4 regions of the Cytobacillus sp. GQ23 genome follow, and region 3 is predicted to be linked to each of the others. Evidence: a T-box and tRNA genes for the amino acid it is inferred to sense, from the RefSeq annotation. Region 3 holds a T-box; the other regions hold tRNA genes.

Region 1 (7,451 bases), on a different contig from region 3:
AACCCTTCGGACGGCCCAAATGGCTGGCTAAGATTACTTTTGCACCCTGGTTCATCAAGTATTCAATCGTTGGAAGAGCTGCTTTGATGCGAGTTTCATCTGTTACCTGCCCCTCTTTCATCGGAACATTGAAATCAACCCGGCAGAATACACGCTTACCCTTTAACTCCACATCTTTAACGCTTTTTTTGTTCATAGCAAAAGGACCTCCTTACCAGAAAAGCGAAAAGCGCCCTGCCTGACGACTCATAAGCTTAAGCCTCAGGTTCCGGGGCTTAGCACCATCCCAGTTAAATAGTTTTACTTAAAACAAAAGGGAGAGGGAATGTTTCCCTGCTCCCCTTTTACCCTTATCCATTATAGACGTTAGCGATTTGAATATCCAACAAGATGAGGTGTTTTTTTAGAGAAAAAATTCAGCTTGTGAACTCTTCGCAAAACGAATATTTTTGATTAAAGTCCTTTTTGAGCGATGTAGTCAACAAGGTCAACTACACGGTTAGAGTAACCAGTTTCGTTATCATACCATGAGATTACTTTTACCATGTTGCCTTCCATAACCATTGTAGAAAGTGCATCGATTGTAGATGATGCAGGGTTTCCGTTGTAGTCTCCAGATACTAATGGCTCTTCGCTGTAAGCAAGGATGCCTTTAAGGTCGCCTTCAGCAGCTGCTTTAAGTGCATTGTTTACTTCTTCAGCAGTTACGTCTTTGTCAAGCTCAGCAACAAGGTCAACAAGAGAAACGTTTGGAGTTGGAACACGCATAGCTCCACCGTTCAGTTTGCCTTTAAGTTCAGGCAATACTAGAGATACTGCTTTTGCAGCTCCAGTAGTTGTAGGAATGATGTTTTCAGCTGCTGCACGTGCACGGCGGTAGTCCTTGTGCGGCAAGTCAAGAATTTGCTGGTCATTTGTGTATGAGTGAACAGTTGTCATCATACCGCGTTTGATTCCGAAGCTGTCGTTCAATACTTTTGCAAATGGAGCCAAGCAGTTTGTTGTACAAGATGCATTAGAGATTACATGGTGGTTTGCAGCATCATATTTCTCATGGTTAACACCCATAACAACTGTGATATCTTCATCAGATGCAGGAGCTGAGATGATTACTTTCTTCGCACCAGCTTCAAGATGTTTCGCAGCGTCAGCACGCTTTGTGAAACGGCCAGTTGATTCTACTACTACTTCTACGCCAAGATCTCCCCATCCTAATTGAGCAGGATCGCGCTCAGCAAGAACCTTCACTTTATGGCCGCCAACAACTAGAGAGTCGCCGTCAACAGTTACTTCTTCATTTAATGTTCCGTGTACGGAATCATATTTTAAAAGGTGTGCAAGCATGTTTGCATCTGTAAGGTCATTAACTGCTACAACCTCTACATTAGGGTTTTTAAGAGCTGCACGGAAAACAACGCGCCCGATTCTTCCAAATCCGTTAATACCAACTTTAACTGCCATGATTATTTCCTCCTTGAAAAGGTAGATTTTATATTTGAAAAGGGATTACCCTTTTATCAACTGTTTTGCTGCACCTTCATCTGTCACTAAAATGGTAGAGGATGGTGCCCGTTTCATGTATGCAGCGATGGCTTTAGCCTTTGTAGAGCCGCCTGCCACTGCAATGACATGTTCAATTTGTGATAGGTCATCCAGCTGAAGGCCGATGGTCTGAACCTTATGTACAACCTCGCCGCCTTCATTGAAGTAATAGCCAAATGATTCCCCTACTGCTTTGGCCTGCTTGATTTTCACAAGATCTTCTTCACTGGTTTTACGGCGTTCCGCCATTGTTATAGCGTCCCCAATCCCGTGCAAAACCATGCTTGCCGATTTGATCTGGGTGATTACTTCTTTAATATTGGGTTCTTTAATAATGCTTTCATACATTTCCCTGCTTACCTGGTCTGGCACATACAGGACTCGGTGCCTGGAATCAGTATGATCAGCCATTTTGGCACAAATAGTGTTAGCCTGGTTTTTCACATCTTCGCCTATTCCGCCCCGCGCCGGCACAAACAGCCAATCGCGTTCAGCAAGATCAGGAGTAAGCATCTCTGCTACGGCTGCCATTGTGGAACCGCCGGTAACTGCGATGATATTTTTTCCTTTGAGCCTTGATTTCATACACATTGCAGTGGCTCTGCCAAGCTCCTGCTTCACCCATGGAGATTCATCGCTGTCTCCGGAAACAATGATCGTCTGGCGAATGCCAAGCTTTCGGGATAAATCATGCTCCATTACGGCTATACCCGAAATATCCCTCATTATTCCATCAAGTGCATCAAGTAATTCTCTGCCATCGGAAGAAAGACTCATTCCTGTACTTGAAATGCGGATCAGGTTTTGGTCTTTTAGAAATTCAACCTCACTTCTCAGCACTCTTTCCGTCAAACCGAGACTGACTGCAAGGCTTCTCCTTCCAACCGGCTCCATCAGCCCTATGTAATGAAGAATCCCATAGCGCTTCTGCATAACCGCAAGCATATCAGGCAATAATCTTTTTTGAATATCTATTAGTGAGTACATCCGGAATGCTCCTTCATCATATGTGGTCATTTTTTGTCCCGCATAGACATATTATGTCCCACTTACCGTAAAAAAAATCACCCTTGCTTCTCCTTCATAATAGCAAGAGTGAGTATTGAAATCAACTGATAAAACTCAGTTTTTTTCTGTAAGCGCTTCACCTACTGTAATGGGGTCAATGTGCCCGAATTGCACTTCATGCCCATCAATTTCTACAACCGGAATCATGAGTCCGTACTTCTCAGTCAGCTCATCGCTCTCATCAATATCTTTCTCAATTAACTTAAAGTCATATTCCTTCTTTAGTTGTGCTAACACTCTTTTAGCTTTATCACACAGCGGGCATCTGCTGCGTGTATAAAACACTAGTTCTGGCTGTTTCAATCAGCAAATCTCCTTTGTCAATCATACCTTTTCCGTTTGGAAGATGATGGGATGCCCAGCTGATCCCGATATTTAGCAATCGTCCTTCTGCTGACAACCATTCCCTCATTTTCCTTCAGCAGCTTCACAAGCTCTTGATCGGATAACGGCTTTTGTTTATTTTCTTTTTCTATCATTTTACCGATCATCGTCTTGACCTGCTGTGATGATGTATTTTCATCGGATGTTGTTTTGATCGTGCTGGAAAAGAACGATCTCAGCTCGAACGTCCCGAATGGTGTTTGCGCATATTTCTCCCGGACGGCCCTGCTCACTGTCGATTCATGAATGTCGAGTTCATCTGAAATTTCCTTCATTGTCATCGGCTTCAGATGGGCAGGTCCTTTTATAAAAAAGTCCTGCTGCTTCTCAACGATTTTAAGAGTTACATTTGCAAGAGTCTCTTTCCTCTGCTCGATGCTTCTAAGAATCCACTGGTAATCCTGCTGCTTTTCCTGCAGGAAGCGGCAGACATTTCGATCACCAGCAGCCGAAAACTTTTTGTAATATGGTTCATTAAAACTGATTTTCGGAAGCACTTCATCAAACACACTGACGGAAAAAGAGCTGCCATCCCACTGAACAATCACGTCCGGAGTAATATAGGCGGATTTTTCGCTCTGGAAGGATGAAGCCGGTCTTGGATTCAGGGTCTGGACAAGGTCGAATACGGCCTGTATGTCTTTAAGCTCCACACCTAGCTGTTTGGCGATTTCTTTCCATTTCTTCTCTGCAAAAAGGGTAAAGTATTCATCTATAATGACTTCAGCCAGTTCATTCTCTTCCGGCAGTCTCTTAATCTGGAGGGACAGGCACTCCTGAAGATTTCTTGCACCAATACCGGCAGGGTCGAGTTCCTGCAATTCCTCAAGCATTTGCTCCACTTTTTCAAGGGGAACCTTAAGAGCATTGGCCGAAGCTTTTAGATCCGCCCGCAAGTAACCGTTTTCATCAAGGCTATCAATAAGATGCTTTATCACTTTTTGTTCATCCCGGTTTAACTTCAAATGAAGCTGGGATTTTAAATGTTCATCAAGCATCATAGTCTTTCCGCAGCCAATCTGCTCAATCCAATTTATTTTATCTTTTTCGGGTTTTATCCTCGTCGGTTTGACGCGGTCATAGCGGGGATCCATTGTTTTGACATGACCGGACTCTAATTTTAAAAGGGGATTTTCAAGCGCTTTGCTTTCCAGGAAAGCAGAAAGCTCCTGTGTGCTGTATTGCAGAAGGGCAATCGCCTGCGTCAGCTCCTGTGTCATCGTTAGTTTCATTGTCTGCTGCTGCCATAACCCAGCTTTCAAATTCATCATACATTCCCCCTGTCCCCATTTTACAATATTCACACAAAATGTTGTATGGAAATTTCCTGGCAATCGCCATTCGCACCGAACTTCTTTCTGAATACTTCACAATATGCATGGCAGAGGGGGGAATATTCATTTTTTATGGTGAAACCTGCGAATTTTATGGTTTTTTTGAAATGCAGATAAAGATAAGGAGGTCTATTATAGATTTATTTGCGGATAAGGCCAATTTACTTTCGGATAAAAGTTTTTATGTGCACTTTGGCCAAATTTATTTACGGTTAGTATAAAAAGTAAAAACTCCCTGTCCATATCAGACAAGGAGTTTTGTTAGCGCCCTCGGCAGGAATCGAACCCACATCTTAAGAACCGGAATCTCACGTGCTATCCGTTGCACCACGAGGGCAAATAGGTTTTAAACTGGCTGACCAAGCGCTCAGCCGCTACGATAATTAATTATATGCTATGTTTATTCACTTTGCAAGCCTCCTTTTAGTTTTAAAAATTGGAACAATGGGTATCATGGAATGAGATAGGACAGCACAGAAAAAAGTGTCGAACGAATCAAGAGCGATTTGCATGCGATTTGTTTGACCTTAATTGACCATCAGTGTATCATGATAATACATAGGAGTTAAAAAATTTTCTTTACTTGGAAGAACATGCTTGTTCAGCTTGTATGTTGACCTTATCTTGAAGGAGGAATTGGAAAATGAACTTAATCCCTACAGTTATTGAACAGACAAATCGCGGGGAGCGTGCTTATGATATCTATTCACGCCTTTTAAAAGACCGCATCATTATGCTTGGAAGCGCAATTGATGATAACGTGGCCAACTCCATTGTTGCCCAGCTGTTATTCCTTGAAGCAGAAAACCCTGAAAAGGACATTTCCATTTACATTAATAGCCCTGGCGGAAGCATTACAGCTGGTATGGCTATTTATGATACGATGCAATTCATTAAGCCAAAAGTACAAACCATTTGTATCGGTATGGCTGCATCAATGGGTGCATTCCTTCTTGCAGCAGGTGAAAAAGGCAAGCGTTTTGCACTTCCAAACGCTGAGGTTATGATTCACCAGCCACTTGGCGGTGCACAGGGACAAGCGACTGAAATTGAAATCGCTGCAAAGCGCATCCTTTTCCTTCGCGAAAAATTAAACACCATCCTTTCAGAGCGTACTGGACAGCCGCTTGAAGTCATTGCAAAAGACACGGACCGCGATAACTTTATGACAGCTGAAAGAGCTCTTGAATACGGCTTGGTAGACCAAATCATTTCCAGAAACTCTTTGGATGAGAAGAAGGATAAATAAAAAAAGCAAAAAACAACTCGCATCTCTCCGATGCGAGTTGTTTTAGTTTTCCTTCTGAATATAGTTTGCCAATGCTTCCAGAGCCTCGTTTTCGTCGTTCCCCTCTGCCTTCAGGGTAATAACTGATCCTGAGCTTACAGCCAGGCTCATTAGTCCCATAATGCTTTTCGCATTTACCTTCTTCCCATCCTTCTCAAGGAAAATATCGGATGAGAACCGATTGGCCTCTTGCACGAACAATGCTGCCGGACGGGCCTGCAATCCTGTCTTTAGCTTAACTTCTACCTGTTTTTCTGCCATTGTCTATCTCCTCCCTGCCGATGCCTCTGTCAGTGAGCATCTATGGTGCTGCCTGCCCTGAGCTTCTCAGCGATTTCATCTATTTTTCTTAATCTATGATTAATGCCCGATTTGCTGATATTTCCGCCTGAGACCATTTCCCCAAGCTCCTTTAAGGTGACATCCTGGTATGCTACACGCAATTCGGCTATTTCCCTCAGTTTGTCGGGCAGAACCTGAAGTCCAACTGTCTGGTCAATAAACCGGATATTCTCCACTTGACGCAGGGCAGCCCCGATTGTTTTGTTTAAGTTCGCTGTTTCACAATTCACGAGTCGATTGACCGAGTTTCTCATATCGCGGACAATCCGGATGTCTTCAAACCGGAGCAAAGATGCATGCGCCCCGATAATATTCAGAAACTCCGTTATTTTTTCGGCCTCCTTTAAATAGGTGATATAGCCTTTTTTCCGTTCAAGCGTTTTGCTATTCAGCCCGAACGTATTCATCAGTTCACAAAGGGAGTCGTTATGCTCCTTGTAAAGTGAAGCAATCTCCAGATGATAGGAAGAGGTTTCCGGATTATTAACCGATCCCCCGGCCAGGAATGCGCCGCGCAGATAAGAACGCTTACAGCATTTCTTTTTTATGAGCTCTTTTGAGATATCGTGGGTAAAAACAAATCCCTCACTTAAAATTTTCAGATCATCAAGAATCATGCTGGCCTGTTCCGACAGCCTGACAATGTATACATTGTTCTTTTTCAGCCGCATTTTTTTCCGGACCAGCAGCTCGACCTGAACGCTGTAATTCCTTTTAATCAGTGTATAAATCCTTCTTGCAATGGCTGCATTCTCCGTCTGTATATCCACGATCAATTTCCGGCTGGAAAAAGAAAGTGAACCATTCATCCGGATCAAGGCGGACAATTCCGCTTTGCCGCAGCAGTCTTTTAAATCCAGGTTCGTCAATTCTTTTTTCGTTTCCGAAGCGAAAGACATCCCTTCACCCCCTATCCGTAAAAGTGCTGAGCCAGAGACATATAAAATGATATTCTCCGCTGAGCAAACGTATGCACAGTTTATTTTTTTACTGACAAAAGCCCTTTTACACCTTTATATTACGCGTTAAAACGCCTATTGGTTTCATGCAAAATTAAATTATAAAGCATTTGGGCAACTTCTTTTGTATCATGCCGAATGATCCCGCCTTCATGGCTGACAATTTCACCGTGCATAATATTAAGGCCCAATTCGGAAAGAGCACCTGTATCATATACAACAGGCCTTGCCATTTCCTCGCTGTACCGCTCCTGAATATGGGCAGGAATCTCTTCATTATTAACCAGGATGGTATTGATAAAATCACAGCCCATATGATCATACAGCGCTTTTACATGATCGCTTGCTGAATAATCGAGCGTCTCGCCTGCCTGTGTCATTAAATTGCATATATACACCTTTTTTGCTTTCGAATGACAGACTTCCCTTCCCAGCTTAGGAACAAGCAGATTCGGAAGAATACTGGTATATAAACTTCCAGGTCCAATAATAATCATATCAGCCTGTCTAATAGCCTGCAGTGATTCAGGAAGG
Region 2 (7,451 bases), on a different contig from region 3:
AAGTGCTGGTCAGCATGCTGACCAGGAGCGCGGTTGGGCAAAAGCTTACGAGTTATATAACTGTTTTGACTGGTCCAAGAGAAGAACTTGATGTTGATGGCCCTGAGGAATTTCACCTCGTCATTGTAGACAATGGCCGCTCATCAATTTTGGGAGGGGAGTTTCAATCCATCCTCCAATGTATCCGCTGTGCTGCATGTGTAAATGTCTGTCCCGTGTACAGGCATGTTGGAGGGCATTCTTATGGATCCATCTATTCTGGCCCGATTGGGGCGGTTCTGTCACCGCTATTAGGAGGCTATGATGATTATAAAGAATTGCCTTATGCATCCACACTTTGCGGAGCATGTACAGAGGCCTGTCCTGTCAAAATCCCTCTGCATGAGCTTCTTCACAAACACCGGCAGGTAATCGTAGAAAAAGAAGGAAGGGCTCCTATATCAGAAAAGATGACCATGAAGGCTTTTGGATTGGGGGCAGCTTCACCGTCCCTTTATAAATTGGGCTCTAAGCTTGCACCGGCAGCCATGAATCCATTTACAGCAGGGGACAAAATTACAAAGGGACCCGGACCGTTAAAGGCATGGACAGAAATAAGGGATTTTCCAGCTCCTAATAAAGAAAGATTTCGTGATTGGTTCAAAAACCGGCCAAAAGGAGGCGGACAGCAGTGAAGGGGACTATTCAGAATCGGGATGCTTTTATTACTAAAATTGCAGGGAGACTGGGCAGAGAAAAAAGAACTTTCGGAGTTGAAAAGCCAAAGTGGAGCTATAATCCTCAGGATGCAATCTTTAGAGAAGCAGATGCAGATGAACTTTTAGAAGCTTTAAAAACACAGTGTACGAAAATTCACACTGATCTCCTTGTGACAAAAGCCGCTGATTTGCCGGAAACTCTTAAAAGAATTACTGCCGAGTACGGAGGCGGCCCAATAGTAACCTGGAAAGATGACCGTTTTAGACAGTTTGGGCTCACTCAGCTATTTGAGGAAATTTGGCCAAAAGAGAATGTGAAAGTATATGAATGGGACTATTCTGCTGAAAATAAAAATATTGAATATGCGGAACAGGCGAATATCGGAATCACAATCAGTGAAATTACTCTGGCTGAATCCGGAACAGCGGTCTTGTTCAGCAGCAGAGATCATGGACGGGCTGTCAGTTTTCTGCCCGCTGCTTCCATTATTCTTATTCCGAAAACCACATTGGTTCCCCGCATGACACAGGCTGCGAGGATTATAAGGGAAAGAGTAAAATCAGGGGAGCTTGCTCCTTCCTGCATTAATTTTATTACCGGACCAAGCAATTCAGCAGATATTGAGATGAACCTCGTAGTTGGCGTGCATGGACCTGTTAAAGCTGCGTATATTGTTATTGATGATTTATAATGCGTGAGACGCTTGATATCATAGGTTAAAAAAACGCTAACATTTTGTTGGCGTTTTTTATCGTCCAGGCGGTGTCTTGCTTAAGAACTTTGGGGAACGCGCGTTTGGAAGATGAGTTTCATCTTTGTATTGAGATAAACACGGAAACAAATTTATAGCCCTTCTCAAATTGAGAAGGGCTATAAAGTTTAAATGGAAAACTGTATGACTACATAGTACGGTTTTTCGCAATTTCAGAGTATAGTAATAACGCAAGTTTGGAGAAGTTTTATTTAGATTTAAAGAGTGACTGGGGATTGCAGCTTACCTGTTTTTCTCCCGGCATTAAGATTTATTATCATTCCCTGTTCGTTTTGCCCTAATTATTCCCGAGAAGTCATAGATTGCAAATAAAGCCGTTAAAATGATAATTGCCGTAAAACTGTGTTCACGCGGAACTAAAAAATAAGAAATAATAAGTGCTAGACCAAAGAATAACCAGCCAATGTAATGCCATTTATAATATGATATATCAATCCCTCCCAGGTAATCATTTTACTAAATTTGGTGTGGATGTAATATTATTCTACCAATTAGAGGGTGAAGCTTCAAAAGGTGTCACCTAAATATTTATTCCTTTTCTCGTAACTTACTAAAAGATAAAATAATGGAAATTTATTAACAATCATAGCTGTTAATTAACATAAGCTAAACTTATGGAAAATTATAAACTTTTTAAAATTTTCATATGATATTAAGCGAAGTATTATAGGAATAGGAAATATTCCAAACAAACGAGGGATGTCCGATGGGAATTGATTTTCATAATAAAAAAAGTCGTAAAACTTATACCACCAGAAATGCAGATCATTCATGGATCAGAGCTATAAAGGACCTTGTGCCAATCAAAAATATCTCATTGGCATTGGATATAGGCTGTGGCGGAGGTATTTATTCCAAGGCTCTATCCGATTTAGGGGTGCAATTTGTTACTGGCATCGATTTTTCCGAAACAATACTAGAAGGTGCTAAAGAAAACTGTAAAGAACATAAGAACATATCCTTTATAAAAGGTAATGCTTTGCAAACGGGCTTAGAAAGTAACAAATATGATTTTGTTCTTGAAAGAGCACTGATCCATCATATAGATGATTTACAGCAATGCTTTAACGAGGCATTTAGATTACTAAAGGATGATGGATACTATATTGTTCAGGACCGTACACCTGAAGATTGTTTATTAAAAGGGAATGAAAGTCATATTAGAGGGTATATATTTGATCTGTTCCCAAAGTTAATAAAAAAAGAAATTAACCGCAGATACCAAAGCCAATTGGTTATAGATACACTTAAACAAGCAGGATTTAGTCAAATTGAAGAAGTTAAATTGTGGGAAACCAGAAAAGTATATGATTGCAAAGAGCAATTGATTAATGACTTAAACAGGAGAACAGGCAGGAGTATTTTACACGATTTAGACGATAAAGAATTAACATTATTGATAAATTATATAGATGAGTCAATTTCAGCTGATCATAGCATAGTTGAAAAAGATAGATGGACGATTTGGAAAGCAGTCAGATAGTTGAATAGATTAGGATTATTTATGTAATGATGAAGGAAGATGACGATCAGCACGCTGAAAACAGGTGTCTGACAATACTTAAAAATTCAATTTTTCAAGGAGAAACATAAATAAAAAAGCGCGAAACCTATGATATATATGGGTTTCGCGCTTTTCTTTTGTAGCGTCCCAGGCGAGATTCGAACTCACGACCTACAGCTTAGGAGGCTGTCGCTCTATCCAGCTGAGCTACTGGGACATGGTGGTATAATGAAATGAAATTGTTGCAATACAAATAAGATTGGCATATCCTGTTTCTTCCTCTGCAAGCCTATACAGGGAGTAAATGCGTCGAAACAAAGCTGCAGGGATGTACTTCAGTGAAGCTTACGCTTAGCTGAGCTACTGGGACATGATGGCATATCGCACAGCAAGTATTTATATTGGTAACACAGTTACTTATTATAATCCCTTCATCAAAATTGGTCAATGGTTATGCCTAAAGAAAAACCGGCCATTAGAAAATGACCGGTTTATGATCTAACTTGTAAGTTTATTTCGATAAAATCTGGCATATGCTTTTGATCTATCTTTCAGCTTTTTTAACTGTGATGTTCTAAGTTCGATGATTGGCTGTGCAAAGGAAGTAATCAGTTTGCTTGAGAGAAGCAAGGTCAGAATCAGCGATATACCGGCAAGCAGCAGGAAGTTTTCTGGTTTATTGAAAAAGTCCTGTAAGTGGCTTACTCTGAAAACCCGAACAAAGAACCCATGAAGCAGATAGACATAAAGTGTGTTTTTGCCTAAATTAGTAAAGAAATAGTGCTTGCGCGGCACGAAAGCAAAGAAGCTAAGCACCATTATTAAGCTTAAAATATAAAAGCCTAATCTCGTTAGAACAGCTCCAATGGAAGCTGCCCCCATTTCAGTGTATGGCTTCGAGCCAAGCAGCCATTTGTAATCCACTTCAGGGTAAAGATAGAAGCCGATAAAGACGACCGCAAAAATACCTAATGCACTAATTCTGAATTTTGGCTGGAATAAAGCATATAAATGTTCTTTCTTTAAATAATATCCCAATAAAAATAATGGGAAGAAAACAAAGGTTCTTGATAAACTTAAATAGTTTGAAATCCAATCAGCATATCCGACAGCAAGCCCTATGATCACGGCAGCTGCCAGGGAGTACTTCGCTTTATATTTTGCGAAGAGCAGAAGCATAATATTCCAGCAGAACATGCTTATCAGGAACCATAATGACCAATGAGGGTTAAAAGGATCCAGCTCAAAGGTTCCTTTATTATATAAAAAGTAATAAAAAACCGAATAAATAACCTGGAAAATGATATATGGCAGTATTAGCTTTTTGGCAATTTTCTTTATATATCCTTTTTTATAGAAGCCTTTGGCAAAAAAGCCGGATACCAATATAAATGCCGGCATATGGAACGTATAAATAACTTTATATACTGTATAAATTGTTTCATTACCTTCAATAAAAGAGCGGAGCAAATGCCCAAAAACGACAAAGAAGATCAAAATAAACTTGGCATTGTCGAAGTAATAGTCACGTTGTTTCATATGTCCTCCTCTATTAAAGACCCCCAAATAAATACTTTCTCTGTCTTTACCCACTGTAACATGAAGCAAACTTCTTTTCTCGTGTAAATAGAAGGTTATATTTACAGAAAAAGTTAATTATAAAAGATCCAATATGACTGTAACATACTAAATGAAAAATCTGTTATATAAAAAGGGTGTTCAACCAACTCATATAATATAAGGGTTAGTATATTTTTATTAATCTGTTTCAAAAATATTGTATTGATTGTTATTTTTGTTTCAGATAAATGGTAGCAGTCCGATTAGTCTGCCAAGCTATAAAAAGACGATCTCCCCAGGAAAAAAATCATAAAGGAAAAGCACGGATAAATGCCGGGCTATAACAAATTGGAAAAATAATCTTCAAATGTTATTTTTGTTCTATTATAATGAATTGAAAGAATAGTAAAAAAGAATTAGAAGTGAACTGGTTCAATTGTTTGCATCCGGTTAAATCACAAAGGGGGAAGTAATTTGAAAGGGGCAAGAAAATACGAAGCAGGGAAGAAGGAACGTACTGTTTCCTTTAAGCCTAAAAAGCCTGATATAGGTAAGTTCTTTAATAAGATGGCCGGCACGCGCTGGTGGAAGAATCTGAAGCTAGGCCAGAAATATGGGGTTGCGCTTTTTGTGACTATTGGTCTATTTACAGTTTCAACAGTCCTTACTTTTTTTCTGCTTACAATCGCCAGCTCAAAACTGGAGATTGTGAAGGATTCTGGGGAGAATGCCATTAAGATTACTGAATCGGCTGCTACATTTCACCATAAAGGAAGCACAATTGGAAACTTTATCATTGACTCCAATCCTAAACACTTAAAGACCTTTGACCAGCTGACAGAGGATTTTAATGAATTAAAGGAGGAAGTTTCTCCGGATTTGAGCAGTGCAAAATCGAAAGAACTTTTTAAGGAAATTGATGAAAATGATCAAAAAATCACCAGTTTATTTCATGAAGTCATTGAGCCAAAAGTAAAACTTCAGCATGAAAGAGAGTACAGGCTTGGGAAATTGCAGGCAGATAATATTATTTCTGAAACGGTTGAAAAATTGAATACCCTGAGCAGTATGATGAAAGAGGACCAGAACAAAGCTGTATCTTCTGCTAAAGCAAGTCTTATCTTAACTTTAATAACACTTGGTATTTCAATCATCGTTTCTGCTATTTTTGGAATAACAAGTATTGTTTTTATAGGCAGTATCATTACAAAAAAATTAAATTCGATCGTTACATTCTCAAATGAAATAGCAAATGGAAACCTCAACGCTGATTCAGTTGAATATGAGGGCAATGATGAAGTGGCACAGCTTAGCAGAGCTATGAATTCCATGAAAGTGAAACTGCAGGCTATGATTCAGGAAATTAATGCAGTTTCTGGATATGTAACAGAAAGAAGCGGAGAATTGAATATTGCTGCTAATGAAGTAAAAGCAGCCAGTCAGCAGGTTGCTTCTACTATGCAGGAGCTTTCAGGAGGAGCTGAGGATCAGGCTGGTTCAGCAACACGATTGTCATTATTGATGGACGAGTACCTGGAAAGAGTGAATGAAGCAGCAAGCAGCGGGAATAAAATCAAGAGTGCTTCCACAGAGGTGTTGTCGCTTACTGAGGATGGAAACAAGCTCATGAAAGAATCCCAGGAACAAATGGGATTAATTAATCAGATAATGAAATCATCTGTGAACAAGGTTAATGGGCTGGATGATCAGACCAAACAAATTTCAAGGCTAGTTAAGGTTATAAAGGAAATTGCTGACCAGACCAACCTGCTTGCATTAAATGCAGCAATTGAAGCTGCCAGAGCCGGTGAGCATGGAAGAGGGTTTGCAGTCGTTGCTGATGAGGTGAGGAAGCTTGCTGAACAGGTATCCTACTCTGTTTCGGATATCACCAAGATTGTCGGGGGGATTCAATCAGAGTCAAATAGTGTTGCCGTGTCACTTCAAACAGGCTATGCAGAAGTTGAAAAGGGAACTGAGCAAATTCAGTTGACAGGACAAACGTTTCAAAAAATTTACGAGGCAGTTAACTCAATGTCCACCAATGTTAGCGACATTTCCCGCAGCCTCGAGCAAGTATCAATTAACTCTTCGCATATGAACCAGTCCATTGGCAATATTGCCGCAGTATCTGAGGAATCTGCTGCAGGCATCGAGCAAACAAGTGCATCAATGGCTCAGACTAATCATTCAATGGAGGAAATCTCAGATAATGCACAATCTCTTTCGGAATTGGCTGAACAATTAAATGAGATGATCATAAAATTCAAACTGTAAATTTTTAGGTATACTCGTGAAAGGGTATGCCTTTTCTGTATTCTCCAAACGCATTAATATTAAAAATTATTTATGACAGTTTTCCCTGAGATTTAAAGGTTTTGGTCAAATTTTGTAGAAATATTTAATTAATTGCATACCCCAATAGGAGGAAATAGAGTGGTCATTATGAATCAGGAAATCAGGAGACTCTATGCCAGGATTGAGACTTTGGAAAAGGAAAATAATATTTTGGCCAATAATAATTCACTAGGATATAATCTTTTCTCACACTCAAAAGATGGAATTATAATATTTGACAGCGAGGAGAAAATAGTCGATGTCAATCCATCATTTATTGAAAGTATAAAAATGGATAAACAGCAGCTCATAGGCAATAGCCTGTATGAAATCGTACCGGAAAATAGGCATTTCAAGCTTGAAAAGCACATAGAGCTTCTGAGGAAGAATAAAAGTGCCAGAGGCATCCTGCCGGTATATACTGGCAGAAGTATTATTGAGTTTGATTTTACTGCCAGCATCCTAAATGATAGCGGCCTTTATATGTGTTTATTACGTGATGTAACGAGCAAGAGGCTCCTTGAGCGGAAAGTAAAAAAGAATGAAGAGCTTTATGCTGACTTATTTATCGAAGCACTT
Region 3 (7,451 bases):
AAGGTTAATTTTTCTCTGATAGGATAAAAATGTAAATGATAAAGGAACCAGGTGTGTAAAAATGAAACAGAATAATAGATTCTCAGACCGATTCGATTGGACATTATGTTTTCTTCTGCTGCTATTTTTTCTTATCAGCTGCATTGCGATTTACAGCGGACAATCCTCCAATCAATATGAAGGGAATTTTGTCATCTCTCAAATTAAAAATTACATTGTTGGAGCGGTCATTGTAGGGATTGTCATGTATTTTGACGGCGAACAGATCCGGAGACTCACATGGCTGCTGTACGGTTTCGGCATCCTATTGCTTGTCGGGCTATTCATTGCACCGGAAAGCATCGCACCTGTGCGCAAAGGTGCCAAGCTGTGGTATATCATCCCTGGCCTCGGTTCGGTGCAGCCTTCAGAGTTTGTTAAGGTATTCCTTATCATTGCCCTCAGCAAAGTTATTGCTGACCACCATCTGAAGTATCAGGCGAAGACCGCAGGCACGGACTTTTTTCTCCTCATCAAACTGGGGGCGGCCACATTGCCTCCATTAGGATTGATTATTATCGAAGACCTGGGTACCGCTCTTGTCCTTATCGCGATATTAGCAGGGATCATCCTGGTATCCGGCATCACCTGGAAAATCCTTGTGCCTATTTATGGAATCCTCGGAGCTCTTGCAGGAACTGTTCTATATCTGGTAATCATAGCACCGGAGATTTTAGAGAAGTACCTCGGGATCGACCCCTATCAGTTCAGCAGGATTTATTCCTGGCTTGACCCGGTCAATCACAAGCAGGGGGCCGGAATGCAGCTGTATAATTCCATGCTCGCCATCGGCTCGGGATTAATTTCAGGTAAAGGCTTTACCGATAGACAGGTATATGTGCCAGATGCCCACACTGACTTTATTTTTAGCGTCATTGGCGAGGAGTACGGCTTCTTCGGTGCCAGTGTGGTAATCAGCCTTTTCTTTCTGCTTATCTATCACTTAACGAAAACCGGCCTTGAAACGACTGACCCTTTTAATACCTATATTTGCGTCGGGGTCATCAGTATGATCACCTTCCACGTATTTCAAAATATCGGAATGACCATTCAGGTCCTGCCAATCACCGGCATTCCGCTGCCTTTTATCAGCTACGGCGGAAGCTCGCTTATGGGAAATATGATGGCGATGGGACTGATATTCAGCATTCGCTACCATCACAGAAACTATATGTTTTCAACTGACTCAAATTATGTTGCAAAATAGTACCAGGCGCGTATAATAACAGTAATATATTTAGTGTCTATGATGAAGAGAGTAGCAATGGGCTCTTTCCTAATAGCGAGACAGGGGCGGTGCAAGCCTGTCGGAAACCCTTTTTGTGAAGCGCACTTCGGAGATGCATAGCTGAAAGAAAAGTAGGCTGTGCCGGGTTAGGAGTCCCGTTATAAAACCCCTAAAGGAATGCTTTCAAAACTAATGAAGCGTCCTTTCGCAAGAGGTCCTTTGGACAATCAGAGTGGTACCGCGGGAATTTCAGCTCGTCTCTATTTTATATAGAGGCGGGCTTTTTTATTTTTTAGGAGGTGTTTAAATGATCGACTTCAAAGCTATATTCACCGATCAGCTGGCTTCAGTGCTGAATGGGGAGATTACTGAGAAAGCCATTTCAGATTTAATTGAAACGCCAAAGAACCCGGCATTTGGCGATCTTGCTTTTCCCTGTTTTACACTGGCAAAAGCATTCAGGAAATCACCAGCAATTATCGCTGAGGAGACAGCGTGCAAGATTCAGGGACCATTTATTGAAAAAGCGGTAGCTGACGGCCCCTACATTAATATCTTTTTCTCAAAAGGAGCTGCTGGTGCTGACATACTGGATGAAATCCTGAAAGAAGGAGAAAAATTCGGAATGCTGAAGGATGGCGCAGGCAAAACAGCCGTGCTTGATTTCTCTTCACCCAACATCGCAAAGCCCTTTTCCATGGGTCATCTGCGGTCAACTGTCATTGGAAATGCCCTCGGGAACCTGGCTGAAAAATGCGGTTATACGTCGGTCAGAATCAACCACTTAGGCGACTGGGGCACACAATTCGGCAAGCTGATCACCGCTTATAAAAAGTGGGGCAATCTGGATAAAGTGAAGGAGCATCCGATTAAGGAGCTGCTCAGCCTTTATATACGGTTTCATGAAGAAGCAGAGAATGATCCAGCCCTTGAAGATGAAGCACGTTCCTGGTTCAAAGAGCTTGAAAACGGAAATACAGAAGCACAGGCACTCTGGAATTGGTTCAGAGACGAATCATTGAAAGAATTTCAGCGTGTTTATGATATGCTTGGCATTCATTTCGACTCATACAATGGCGAAGCTTTTTATAATGATAAAATGGAGCCCGTTATCGAGGAACTGGTTGCTAAGGAGCTGCTGACTGAATCTGATGGTGCAGAGGTCGTTCAGCTGCCTGATGAAGACCTTCCTCCATGCCTGATTAAAAAATCCGACGGAGCGACCCTGTATGCAACGCGGGATCTTGCTGCAGCATATTACAGAAGGGAAACCTATCAATTTGATCACTCCCTATATATTGTCGGCCAGGAACAAAGCATCCATTTCAGGCAGGTTAAAAGCGTGATCAAAAAAATGGGCTACGAGTGGGCAGATAAAATGATACATGTCCCTTTTGGGCTTTATTTGAAAGATGGCAAAAAGATGTCTACCCGTAAAGGCAGAGTCATCCTTCTGGAGGAAGTCCTGGATGAAGCTGTTCTTCTCGCAAAAAACAACATCGAGTCTAAAAATCCCGGGCTGGAAAATAAAAATGAAGTCGCTGAAGCAGTCGGGATCGGAGCCATTTTGTTCCATGACCTGAAGAATGACCGCATGAACAATATTGAATTTTCACTTGAAGACATGCTGACTTTTGAAGGAGAAACCGGTCCCTATCTGCAATACACCAATGCCCGGGCCTGTTCACTTCTCCGCAAGGCTGGCGATCTCCCTTCTGCCGCTAGCGGGCTAACCGATTCTTACAGCTGGGAAATTATTAAACTGCTCTATCACTATCCCGAGAAAATCAGACAATCGTATAATCAGCTTTCCCCTTCCGTTCTCGCTAAATATCTGATTGATGTGGCCCAGGCCTTCAATAAATATTATGGGCATGTACGGATACTGGAGAAGGATGCAGACATCCAGACTAGGCTTGCCCTTGTCACAGCAGTCACCATTATTCTTACAGATGGCATGCAGACACTCGGCATGAAGGTGCCCCGGGAAATGTAAAAGGAGAAGCCGTTATGGCCTCTCCTTTTTTGCCTTGAGGCGGGCATTTGCTTTCTGCACTCTCACAAGGCTCCGCACTAAAAATCCTCCGACAAAAATGACCATCAGCACTAAGCCGGTATAATTCAAATGGATTACTTTCAGAATCACACTTGCGACTGTCGCCATGTATAAAGCTCCAAGCATATAGGTGATCTCTTCATTATCAAAATATGAGGTAAGCCTCGCTCCAAATTGTGATCCTATGAGGCCGCCTCCTACGAGTGAAAGGCCAATCCAATAATCGATGCTGACAGTGGAAGAGTAGGATAGATAGCCTGCGGATACGATTAACATGATAGCAAACAAGCTGGTCCCTACTGCATTTTTCGGCTTCATCCCTAAATAGGCGACCGATAAAGGCACCATAATAAATCCGCCGCCCACCCCTAATGTCGTAGAAACAAATCCTGCAAAAAATCCAATCAGCACCATCTTCAGAATGGAAGGAGAATATGACTGAGCGGAACCATCTGGTTTTTTCCCCCTTCTTAACATCCCTAAAGCAAAATAAGACAGCAGGATGGTATAAAACAAAGGAACGGCCCATGTGTCCCATCCCCTATCTGCTAGAAACATCACAAAAGGATGCGCGGCCTGAGTAGCTGCCATGCCGCTTAGTCCAAGAATCAGCCCTTGTTTAAGCCATATATTCCTCATCCTGATATGGGCGATGATGCCTGAAAGAGAGGTACCAATTGAAAAAAGCAAACTTGTGGTGATTGCTTCTACCGGAGAAAAACCAAACAGCATGAGTGTCGGAGTAAGGATGAATCCCCCGCCCACCCCAAAAAAACCAGAGAGCACACTAATAAGAACCCCGAGCGTAATAAATAAAAGATATTCCATTAAAAATCCCCACTCACCTGTATGTCTTGCCAGATATTCAATACTATATCACTTTACCATAATCGCACATGGTTATACCGACGAATGTTTATTTATAATAATTATAAATAAGTATTGATTATAATTTAAAATTTGTTATAATTAACATATAAATTACTTAGGGGGAATTACGATGGAAAAATTACATGCAGCATTAAATGTTCAAGTAGCAAACTGGAGTGTCCTTTATACTAAATTGCATCGCTACCATTGGTTTGTAAAAGGCCCGCTTTTCTTTACTCTTCATGAAAAGTTCGAGGAATTATACAATGAAGCAGCGGAAGTAGTGGATGAGGCAGCTGAACGCCTGCTTGCCATCGGCGGCTCACCGGCAGCAACATTTAAAGAGTACTTAAGCATTACCACTCTTGAAGAATCCAATGGGGAGAAGAAAGCAGAAGATATGGTTGCCGCTCTTGCTTCCGATTATAAACATATTAAAGAAGAGTTAATTTCTTTAGCCGATCTTGCCGAGGAACATGGAGATCAAGTGACAGGCGATTTTGCCATCGGCCTATTAGAAAAATTAGATACGCATATTTGGATGCTGAATGCCTACTTAGGAGAATAATTGAGTTTGATAAAAGAGTCAGTGAGAATAATCACTGGCTCTTATTTTTGTGCCTGAAAAAATTTTTGCCCTTTGTGCTCTCTGAGGTGTTATGATTGACCTGATTGCTTCATTTATTTTTAGAAAGGAGTCTCCATAATGGCAAACTTAAAATATTCCTTATTTATTTTTCTGGGCGCATGCAGTTATGGCATTTTGGCCTCCATTGTCAAACTCGGTCTTCAGGCCGGCCACTCTGTTCCTGAATTAACCGGAAGCCAATATTTAATTGGGCTCCTTTTGTTATTGCTTTCTTTCCCATTTATCAAAAGAACGAAGATCACTTTTAAACAAGCGGCAGCTTTGTTATTGACCGGTGCCTCCCTAAGCTTAACAGGCATTCTGTATGGCATGAGTCTTGACAGGAACCCGGCATCCATCGCTGTTGTTCTTTTATTTCAGTTCACCTGGATTGGAATTCTTTTTGAAGCACTATATGAAAGAAAGATGCCCGGCAAAGCCAAAATCATTTCTTCAATCATGCTTATTATTGGAACCGTATTTGCAAGCAACCTGATTAATTCCGGATCCTATACTATTCAAGCAGATGGCCTGATTTATGGTTTATTATCTGCGGTCACATTTGCAGTGTTCATTTTTGCAAGCGGCAAGGCCGGCAAAGGAATCCCAACCATTCAGAGAAGCATCTTCATCACATTTGGCGGACTTCTACTAGTTGCTGCTGTTTCAGGCCCAGTCATTATAAGCGGCGGCATCCAGCTTGGAGGCCTATGGAAATTCGGGCTGCTGATGGCATTGTTTGGCGCCATCTTCCCAATTGTATTCTTTGCAATTGGTTCACCCCACTTAGATTCAGGGCTTGCCACGATTGTAGGCTCTGCTGAACTTCCGGCCGCTGTTGCAGCCGCCATGCTGATTCTTGGCGAGAGAATATCAGAAGCACAGACTTTTGGGATTGTGCTGATCCTGATCGGAATCAGCATACCGCAGTTTTCATTTAAAAAGTCAGCGAAGAATCGTTATAGTACGTAGGATTTTTATGGCTGGATTCGCTGGGGTTTGGCAACTTGCTTGCGTAAAGAGGCTTTGGAGCTTATTCCAAGGCCTTTTTACTTTACAGCTGGTGGTTTGCGGGTGTTTATGGATGGTGCAGCTGGGTTCTGACACCAACTGGCTCTTTTCCCTTTTTATGTCGGAAGGTGGCCTGGGTTCTGACTCTGACTGGCTCTTTTCTCCTTTGTGTCCAAGTTGGGGCAGCTTCTGACTCTGACTGGCTCTTTTCTCCTTTTTGTGTCGGAAGGTGGAGCAGCTTCTGACTCTAACTGGCTCTTTTCTCCTTTTTGTGTCCGAAGTTGGAGCAACTTCTGACTCTAACTGGCTCTTTTCTCCTTTTTGTGTCCGAAGGTGGCCTGGGTTCTGACACTAACTGGCTCTTTTCCCTTTTTATGTCTGAAGGTGGCCTGGGTTCGGACTCTGACTGGCTCTTCTCTCCTTTTTGTGTCGGAAGGTGGAGCAGGTTCTGACTCTGGCTGACTCCTTTCTCCTTTTTGTGTCAGAAGTTGGCCTGGGTTCGGACTCTGACTGGCTCTTTTCTCCTTTTTGTGTCCGAAGTTGGAGCAGCTTCTGACTCTAACAGGCTCTTTTCTCCTTTTTGTGTCCGAAGTTGGAGCAACTTCTGACTCTAACTGGCTCTTTTCTCCTTTTTATGTCCGAAGGTGGAGCAGGTTCTGACTCTGGCTGACTCCTTTCTCCTTTTTGTGTCAGAAGTTGGCCTGGGTTCGGACTCTGACTGGCTCTTTTCTCCTTTTTGTGTCCGAAGTTGGAGCAGGTTCTGACTCTAACTGGCTCTTTTCTCCTTTTTGTGTCCGAAGTTGGAGCAACTTCTGACTCTGACTGGCTCTTTTCTCCTTTTTGTGTCCGAAGGTGGCCTGGGTTTTGACTCTAACTGGCTCTTTTCCCTTTTTTTGTCGGAAGGTGGCCTGGGTTCGGACTCTAACTGGCTCTTTTCTCCTTTTTGTGTCCGAAGGTGGCCTGGGTTTTGACTCTAACTGGCTCTTTTCCCTTTTTATGTCGGAAGGTGGCCTGGGTTCTGACTCTGACTGGCTCTTTTCTCCTTTTTGTGTCGGAAGGTGGAGCAGCTTCTGACTCTGGCTGACTCCTTTCTCCTTTTTGTGTCAGAAGTTGGCCTGGGTTCGGACTCTGACTGGCTCTTTTCTCCTTTTTGTGTCCGAAGTTGGAGCAACTTCTGACTCTAACTGGCTCTTTTCTCCTTTTTGTGTCCGAAGGTGGAGCAGGTTCTGTCTCTAACAGGCTCTTTTCTCCTTTTTGTGTCCGAAGTTGGCCTGGGTTTTGACTCTAACTGGCTCTTTTCCCTTTTTATGTCGGAAGGTGGCCTGGGTTCTGACTCTGACTGGCTCTTCTCTCCTTTTTGTGTCGGAAGGTGGAGCAGGTTCTGACTCTGGCTGACTCCTTTCTCCTTTTTGTGTCAGAAGTTGGCCTGGGTTCTGACTCTGACTGGCTCTTTTCTCCTTTTTGTGTCCGAAGTTGGAGCAGCTTCTGACTCTGACTGGCTCTTTTCTCCTTTTTGTGTCCGAAGGTGGAGCAGGTTCTGTCTCTAACAGGCTCTTTTCTCCTTTTTGTGTCCGAAGTTGGAGCAGGTTCTGACTCTAACTGACTCTTTTCTCCTTTTT
Region 4 (7,451 bases), on a different contig from region 3:
ACACATTTTCATCCGAATCAACCCTGAAATCGATTAGCACCGGTTCACGGTTATGAAGCACTTCATCCAGCACCTCTTCAGCTTCACCTTCAGATTGAACGACATATCCTTTTATCCCGTAAGCTTCTGCCAATTTTACGAAAGATGGCTGTACAGGGATTTTGCTGTGTGAGAAACGTGATTCATAAAAGATCTCCTGCCATTGCCGGACCATGCCAAGGGCCATATTATTGAATATTATGATTTTTACCGGCAGATTCAGTTCCTGGATAATAGCAAGCTCCTGTGTTGACATTTGGAATCCTCCGTCACCGCAAATGGCGAGGACGCATGCTTCCGGGTCAGCCAGCTGCGCTCCAATGCTTGCCGGAAAACCAAATCCCATTGTCCCAAGCCCTCCTGAAGTCACCCATCTGTCAGCATTATTAAAGCGATAGTATTGGGCTGCCCACATTTGATGCTGTCCTACATCTGTTACGACGATGGCATTCCCTTCCGTTTTTGAATGAAGCATTTCCATGACCTTCTGGGGTTTCAGCAGTTCTGATTCTTTATCATAGTAATATGGATATTCCTCCTGCCACCTTTGGATGGTTTCCATCCATTCTTTATGGGCCGGAGGTTTTCCAACCTGCAGAATCAGCTCTTCAAGTGCTTCTTTTGCATCTGCAACGATTGGAATGGACGTAGGAACATTTTTGCCGATTTCTGCTGGGTCAATATCAATATGGGCGACTGTTGCATGTGGTGCGAAATGCTGTAAATTCCCTGTTAGTCTATCATCAAACCGGGCTCCGATATTTATCAGCAAATCACATTCCGTAAGTCCCATATTGGCCGCATAACAGCCATGCATTCCTGCCATACCGATGAATAATGGATGGTTAGCAGGAAATCCGCCGAGGCCCAGAAGAGTGTGGATAACAGGAATCTGCTGCTGCTCTGCATACTCTTTTAACTCTTTGGATGCTCTGCCATGAAGCACACCGGCACCAGCCAAAATGACGGGCTTCTTCGATCTGCTGACTGCTTCAGTTAATTTCCTTATTTGCAGGTAATTTGGTTTTAATGTTGGCTGATATCCCGGCAGATTCACTTCCTTTTCGTCCTCAGGCTGAGCTGTAATTCCTGCAGCGATATCCTTGGGAATATCGATAAGAACTGGACCCGGCCTGCCGGTGGAAGCTATATAAAAAGCTTCTTTAACGATTCTCGGGATATCTTCAATGCTGCGGACCTGATAATTGTATTTTGTAATTGGAGTGGTTATCCCCAGGATATCAGCCTCCTGAAAGGCGTCTGATCCAATGACTCCCGTTGCCACCTGGCCTGTAAAAACAATCAGCGGCAGTGAATCCATCATTGCGTCTGCAAGACCGGTAACAATATTAGTGGCTCCCGGCCCCGAAGTGGCAATCACGACACCCGGCTTTCCAGATATCCTGGCATACCCTTCAGCAGCATGAATTCCTCCCTGTTCATGACGCGGCAGCACATGAAGAATCTTTGAATGATACAGTTTGTCATAAAGCGGAAGGACCGCTCCTCCAGGATAACCAAAAATCACTTCAACATTTTCTTTCTCCAAGGCTTTTAATAACAGATCAGCGCCGGTGACAGGATGTGTCTCCGTTTTTGTTTCTGTTAAGGCAGCTTCCTGCAGCATTTGTTGATAACCTCCCCTTGTTTTAAAACTCCAATATAAAAAGCCCTTCCACCCCTAAAGAAACCCAACGATTGTAGGTATAAGGGATGAAAAGGCTTTGATCACCTGTTCCACGGTACCACCCTGATTCACGCTTATGATGCGTGCACTCATGAACAGCAATATGCTGTTCGTTTTGATAACGGGTGAAGAACACCCGGCAGCCCCTAGTCGGTCATCTTTCAGGACTGCGCTCAGAGGTGAGTTCATTTTATGAAGGCATTACCGGGTTTCAGCAGATCCGGCTCTCTGTGAATGCCTGTCATAAAACTACTTATCCTCTTCTACGCTTTTCCTATTCTGTGATTCAACTTCAACACAACAACGCTTTAAACCATTGAATTTTACAGTTAAAAAAACTCGAAATTTCATAGCTAGATAGATTTCACTAAGATGAAGTTTGTTTAATTGATGATGTGAATTTCTTATATTGAGGACTATCTTACGCCCATTTTCACCTGCCGTCAACACCCTTTTAACGAATTGTTAGATAATTTTGATTAATCTGTTTTTGTGTATACGCTTACATTGTTGATATATTCACATTCCTTGGGACAAAAAATTTTTATATTTTTAATAAGGGAGATAACAGATTTGATGAGGATTATAGAGGCTATTAAAAACACACTAAGAGGTTTCCGACGTACAAACTTGATAAAAACAAAAAAACCCACCAAAAAGGTGAGTAAAAGTTCGGTAAGATATGTAGTGTTTCCAGATGTGTAAATGGCGTCCCAGGAGAGATTCGAACTCCCGACCGACGGCTTAGAAGGCCGTTGCTCTATCCAGCTGAGCTACTGGGACATTTTGAAATTATTTACTTGATTGAGATTTAATAACTCAACGACAAGATTTATTATATTAAACAAATGATAAGAAGTCAACACTTTGTAAATATTTTTTTATTTAATGAGGGAAGACAGGCTTCCCTCATTTATTATATTCAAATTAATAGCTTTTTACCAGTGAAAATTTCTTGTCAGATCAGGAATCTTCCCATCTGAAACGTCATACACATCCAGTGTAACATCTTTTCCCCGCTTTTCCAGTATCACATATGTTTTTTCGTGTCTGCCTCTGGGAAGCCTTATGCTTCCAGGATTGATAAATAATATCCCGTCAGCCATTTCAGCTCCAAGACTATGTGAATGGCCAAAACATACGATATCTGCATTTGTTTCACGTGCCTTGTATGAAAGGTTCATCAAAGTCGATTTAACGAAATATTTATGACCGTGTGTGACGAAAAAGCGGAACCCTCCGGCCTCTTCTAATCTATCCTCAGGAAATGCTTCGTCAAAATCACAATTCCCTCTTACAGCAGCGTATCCTTTTAATGATTCATGATCAGACGAAAGCTCCGAATCCCCGCAGTGAATCATTATATCCATATCAGGATGTTTTTCGCGTATTTGGCTGAGTTCGGTGGTTAACCCATGACTATCACTGACAATCAAAACCTTCATGAGTTTTCAGCTCCGGCCACGAAAGAAGGGAGCAGCTCCTCCAGCTTTTGGAGAGCATTCGCTCTATGGCTGATCTGGCTTTTCTCCTCGGGCATTAATTCAGCCATTGCTTTGTTTTTTTCTTCAGCAAAGAAAATAGGGTCATAGCCAAATCCATAAGTTCCTCTTTTTTCTCTTAAGATATGGCCTTCACAAGTTCCTGCAACTGTTTCAGTCGGTTTTCCGGGAGCAGCGATTGCAAGAGCACAGTAGAACCGCGCCTGCCGTTGATGATCCGGAATGCTTTCTAGCTCATCGAGAACTTTGTCCATATTTTTCTGATCATTTTTTTCCTCGCCAGCATAGCGAGCGGAATAGATGCCCGGCTTCCCTCCAAGCGCATCAATGATTAATCCTGAATCATCGGCAATAACCATTCTTTCAAAAGCTCTGGAAACAGCTTCCGCTTTAAGTATAGCATTCTCTTCAAACGTGCTGCCTGTCTCATCAACATCCTTAAAATCCGGAAAATCCAGCAGCGTTTTTACTTCATATCCAAGAGGCTTGAACATCCGTTCAAATTCTCTCGCTTTGCCTGCGTTTTTAGTAGCGATTATGACTTCCCGCATGCTATGCCCTCCCCGTAAGCTTTTCTCTTTTGCTTTGAATGCTTTCCGAGATACTCTCTCCAAGTGCTGACTTCTGATGTCTGATAAGCTCTGATATCCCTTCCTGGGCAGCACCAAGCATTACCTGCAGCTGTGCATATGAAAAAGTAGCTTCTTCTCCAGTTCCCTGAAGCTCTACAAACTCACCGCTGCCAGTCATGACGACATTCATATCCACTTCAGCAGAAGAGTCTTCAATATAATTCAAGTCCACTACAGCCTGCTTGTCAGCAAGAATTCCCACACTTGTAGCCGCAAGGAAATCATTGATTGGATAGCTTGAAAGCTTTTTGCTGCTGTTCAGCTTATCCATCGCCTGTGCCATTGCAATAAAGGCTCCTGTAATGGAAGCTGTCCTTGTTCCCCCATCAGCCTGTATTACGTCGCAATCAAGCCATACTGTTCTTTCGCCAAGCGCATCAAGATCCACTACTGCGCGGAGTGCACGGCCGATCAGGCGCTGAATTTCCATCGTTCGTCCTGTGATTTTTCCTTTTGCTGATTCCCTTATATTTCTCTGTTCTGTAGCCCTCGGAAGCATGGAATATTCTGCTGTTATCCAGCCTTTCCCCTGTCCCCTCATAAAAGGAGGGACTCTTTCGTCAATGCTTGCTGTACAAATCACCTTTGTATCTCCTACTGTAATGAGCACAGAGCCCTCAGGATGCTTTAAATAATCAGTTTCAATATGTATTGGCCTAAGCTGCTTTGGTTCACGTCCATCTGCGCGCATAAGCTGATTCCCCCTTTTTAGCTTATATTGAACCTGGGCATTTGCCCAGTTATGCCTATCTTACCAACAAAGAAGAGGCGGCATTAAATGCCAACCTCTTATTCCTGCTACTATATAGTATAACAAAATCTGCTATATTAAAAACTTCCTGTATTCACATTTTCAGGGCGTGTTACAGGCTCAGATAATTTTTCGCCATCTTCACTAACAATCTCTGCTTTTCCATCAACTGTAACTGCTACGCTTTTGATGTCCTTTTGTTCAGTAAGTGAAAGAACAAGTGCGTTCAGCAAGTGCTTGGAAATCATTTTCTCTTCTAAGCTGCTGAAAACATTTTCATTGAAGTTTAAAGTAACTTTTCCATCTTCAACTTTTGGAGCTTCAAGCAGCTCTACATCCGGAAGAAAATCTGTCACCAGATTGGATGCATAATTCGGCCCTTTTATCAATTCGGAAACCACCGCTTCAACCTTGTTGTCCGAATTATTGCTGATACGCTTCGTAACAGGCACATAATAATAGTTTTCTTCATCCCCGCCAAGATAATAAACGGTAACCGGTTTTGTATTCGTGATATCCACTACTTCCTTTGTATCCAGGTTAATTCCATTGGCTCTTGTTAACGCCGAGCTGACAGGCGTTCCATCCACAGGCATCTCTTTTAATTCATGTCCATTTAATGTCAGCTTAACTTTATCAATGGAATCAAATTGTGTAAGTGTCCAGGTAACTGATTGGAGAATCCTCTTTTCATCTTCAGCTGCATATTCTTTAAATTCTTTTGAAAAGTCTACGGTTGCCACTTTATCTTTAATATTTACAGAGACTTTTGTATCAGCCGGAAGGACTGCACGGAAATCATTAGGAAGATACTCAGTAACAGGTCCGTTTTCCACCAGATACTCTAACGCCTGTGTAGCCACTGAGTTCGTTTTCGGAAGATCGATTGTCTGGGGAACAACATACCCATTTTTATCTATCAAGTAAAGCTCTGTTTTAAGGTTTGCCGTTACGCCCTCTTCTTTTTCAGCTGTTTCTTTCCCGGTTGTTTCTTCAGTAACACTTTCGCCTTCATCGGTATAAGATACTGCTTTTGGCGGATCGACCTTTTCTTTCCCCTGGCTTCCGAACAATCCGCAGCCTGATAATAATACAGATGATACCAGCACAGCTGACACTATAGACGTTTTTTTATTTATAGACATACATAATCCCCCCTGAGACAGTTTGTACTACATGTATACGAGCCTATCTGTAATTTAGACCGTCTTTTGGGATAAAAGTGTGAATAGATTTTTGACAAATTTGGACAAACCGAGAAAATCCTGCAATACAGCCATTTAAAAAGACTCATTTTTCAAGGCTCATTTCTAAAGAATTGTTGTTTTGGTTTATGAATTCTGTCCGTTAATTGCAGCGAAAGGCACAAAGCGAGGATCAGCTCAGCAGCTCAAACCAAGTTATGAAACATATAAAAAAGAAGCCCCAAAAAGGAGCTTCATGGTCAATTTTGTTTCTGTAGTTCGTCTTTTACGAGGACTGCTTTGATTTTAAAATAATCTATTTCATCCGGAAGTTCTTCTTTAATTGGCTTAAGCTTGTCTTTTCCAGCTTTCTCAGCTGCCTGCAAAACAAGCTTTTCTTCCGTTTCGTTAAAAATATCAGACCAGTCAATTGCGTTGCCTTCTTTGACCGACCGGAAGATATGCTCCTGAATCGTTATGGGTGAAAAGTTTCGTTTTTTGGCTATTTCTCTTATGGACATCCCATCCATATAATATTCATAGGAAATCTGGTAGCTTGGACGGTCATCCTGTGATTCCTCTGTCATTGATGGCGGCTCTGCTGAAGGCATGGGAGAAATATCATGTTCTTCGGCAAATTCTTTGATTGCCTGAATAAAATACTCCCCATACTTATCAAACTTCATTTGTCCTACACCTTTTATATTCAACATCATATCTCTAGTCACAGGAAAATAACGGCACATTTCTTTTAATGCGGTATCAGCAAACACAACAAAAGGAGGCACATTTTCTTTATCTGCAATCTCTTTCCTGAGCCTTCTCAGCATCTCAAAAAGTTCAATGTTTTCATCTGCTTCCTGAACCAGTACAGGCTTACTAATTTTCATGGACAGTTTTTTCTGTCCTTTTAAGACAGGTATGGCATTTTCTGAAAGCCTTACTGTCGGATATTTCCCATCTGTTAATACAAGATAACCCTCAGCAAGCAAATAATTGATCATATCAGCAATCTCTTTTTCTTTGCGGTTTTTCATCAGCCCAAATGTTGATAGTTTATTAAAATTAAGTTCACGGATTCTTTTATTGCCAGAGCCTTTCAAAACCTGGGCTGTCATTGAAACACCAAATCTTTCTCCCATCCGTTTTATGCACGAAAAAATCATTAAAGCTTCCTGAGTAATATCAATGCTTGTCCGTTCATCCATGCAGCTGCTGCATTTGCCGCAGCGGATAGCTTCAGCATTCTCATCAAAGTAATCAATGATATAGGATTGAAGACATTTTTCAGTATAGCAGTAATTAATCATATCCTTTAACTTACTATATTCCTGCTCCATCTTACGTGGGTCAAGACTGCTTTCCTCTATCAAAAATTTCTGCAGCTGGATATCCTGAGGGGCAAACAGCAAATAACATATGCTATCCTCTCCATCTCTTCCCGCCCTTCCCGCTTCCTGATAATAAGCTTCAATATTCCGCGGAAGATTATAGTGGATAACATATCTGACATTGGATTTATCAATCCCCATTCCAAAAGCATTTGTTGCGACCATAATATTTGATTCATCGAAGACAAAGGCATCCTGTGCTTTTTTTCGTTCTTCTTCCTTTAAGCCTGCATGATATTTGGCAACTGAGCAGTTCCTGCCTTTT

Evidence for each region. The T-box of region 3 lies ahead of argS (arginine--tRNA ligase). A T-box ahead of a tRNA ligase gene usually reads a tRNA of that ligase, here a tRNA-Arg.
Region 1: it encodes a tRNA-Arg, which carries the amino acid that the T-box ahead of argS (arginine--tRNA ligase) is inferred to sense. The anticodon was not compared.
Region 2: it encodes a tRNA-Arg, which carries the amino acid that the T-box ahead of argS (arginine--tRNA ligase) is inferred to sense. The anticodon was not compared.
Region 4: it encodes a tRNA-Arg, which carries the amino acid that the T-box ahead of argS (arginine--tRNA ligase) is inferred to sense. The anticodon was not compared.

What each region holds. Positions count from the first base shown of each region.
Region 1 covers NZ_JCAXER010000034.1:34,888-42,338, forward strand. Annotated here, with positions in the region: gene AC6CHU_RS22505 (phosphoglycerate kinase) at 1-196, opposite strand, end outside; gene gap (type I glyceraldehyde-3-phosphate dehydrogenase) at 454-1,461, opposite strand; gene AC6CHU_RS22515 (sugar-binding transcriptional regulator) at 1,507-2,529, opposite strand; gene AC6CHU_RS22520 (glutaredoxin family protein) at 2,665-2,913, opposite strand; gene rpoN (RNA polymerase factor sigma-54) at 2,931-4,262, opposite strand; tRNA gene AC6CHU_RS22530 (tRNA-Arg) at 4,594-4,665, opposite strand; gene clpP (ATP-dependent Clp endopeptidase proteolytic subunit ClpP) at 4,972-5,577, shown strand; gene AC6CHU_RS22540 (HPr family phosphocarrier protein) at 5,620-5,877, opposite strand; gene whiA (DNA-binding protein WhiA) at 5,907-6,857, opposite strand; gene mgfK (gluconeogenesis morphogenetic factor MgfK) at 6,977-7,451, opposite strand, start outside.
Region 2 covers NZ_JCAXER010000046.1:8,669-16,119, reverse strand. Annotated here, with positions in the region: gene AC6CHU_RS24860 (LutB/LldF family L-lactate oxidation iron-sulfur protein) at 1-674, shown strand, start outside; gene AC6CHU_RS24855 (LutC/YkgG family protein) at 671-1,390, shown strand; gene AC6CHU_RS24850 (class I SAM-dependent methyltransferase) at 2,178-2,954, shown strand; tRNA gene AC6CHU_RS24845 (tRNA-Arg) at 3,119-3,192, opposite strand; gene AC6CHU_RS24840 (acyltransferase family protein) at 3,474-4,514, opposite strand; gene AC6CHU_RS24835 (methyl-accepting chemotaxis protein) at 5,010-6,812, shown strand; gene AC6CHU_RS24830 (PAS domain-containing sensor histidine kinase) at 6,981-7,451, shown strand, end outside.
Region 3 covers NZ_JCAXER010000023.1:40,665-48,115, reverse strand. Annotated here, with positions in the region: gene AC6CHU_RS18605 (FtsW/RodA/SpoVE family cell cycle protein) at 62-1,246, shown strand; T-box leader at 1,277-1,532, shown strand; gene argS (arginine--tRNA ligase) at 1,578-3,263, shown strand; gene AC6CHU_RS18595 (sulfite exporter TauE/SafE family protein) at 3,276-4,151, opposite strand; gene AC6CHU_RS18590 (Dps family protein) at 4,324-4,761, shown strand; gene AC6CHU_RS18585 (EamA family transporter) at 4,900-5,793, shown strand.
Region 4 covers NZ_JCAXER010000002.1:127,213-134,663, forward strand. Annotated here, with positions in the region: gene ilvB (acetolactate synthase large subunit) at 1-1,666, opposite strand, end outside; T-box leader at 1,746-2,001, opposite strand; tRNA gene AC6CHU_RS02350 (tRNA-Arg) at 2,433-2,509, opposite strand; gene AC6CHU_RS02355 (metallophosphoesterase family protein) at 2,665-3,171, opposite strand; gene AC6CHU_RS02360 (XTP/dITP diphosphatase) at 3,168-3,779, opposite strand; gene rph (ribonuclease PH) at 3,781-4,551, opposite strand; gene AC6CHU_RS02370 (GerMN domain-containing protein) at 4,689-5,756, opposite strand; gene recQ (DNA helicase RecQ) at 6,056-7,451, opposite strand, start outside.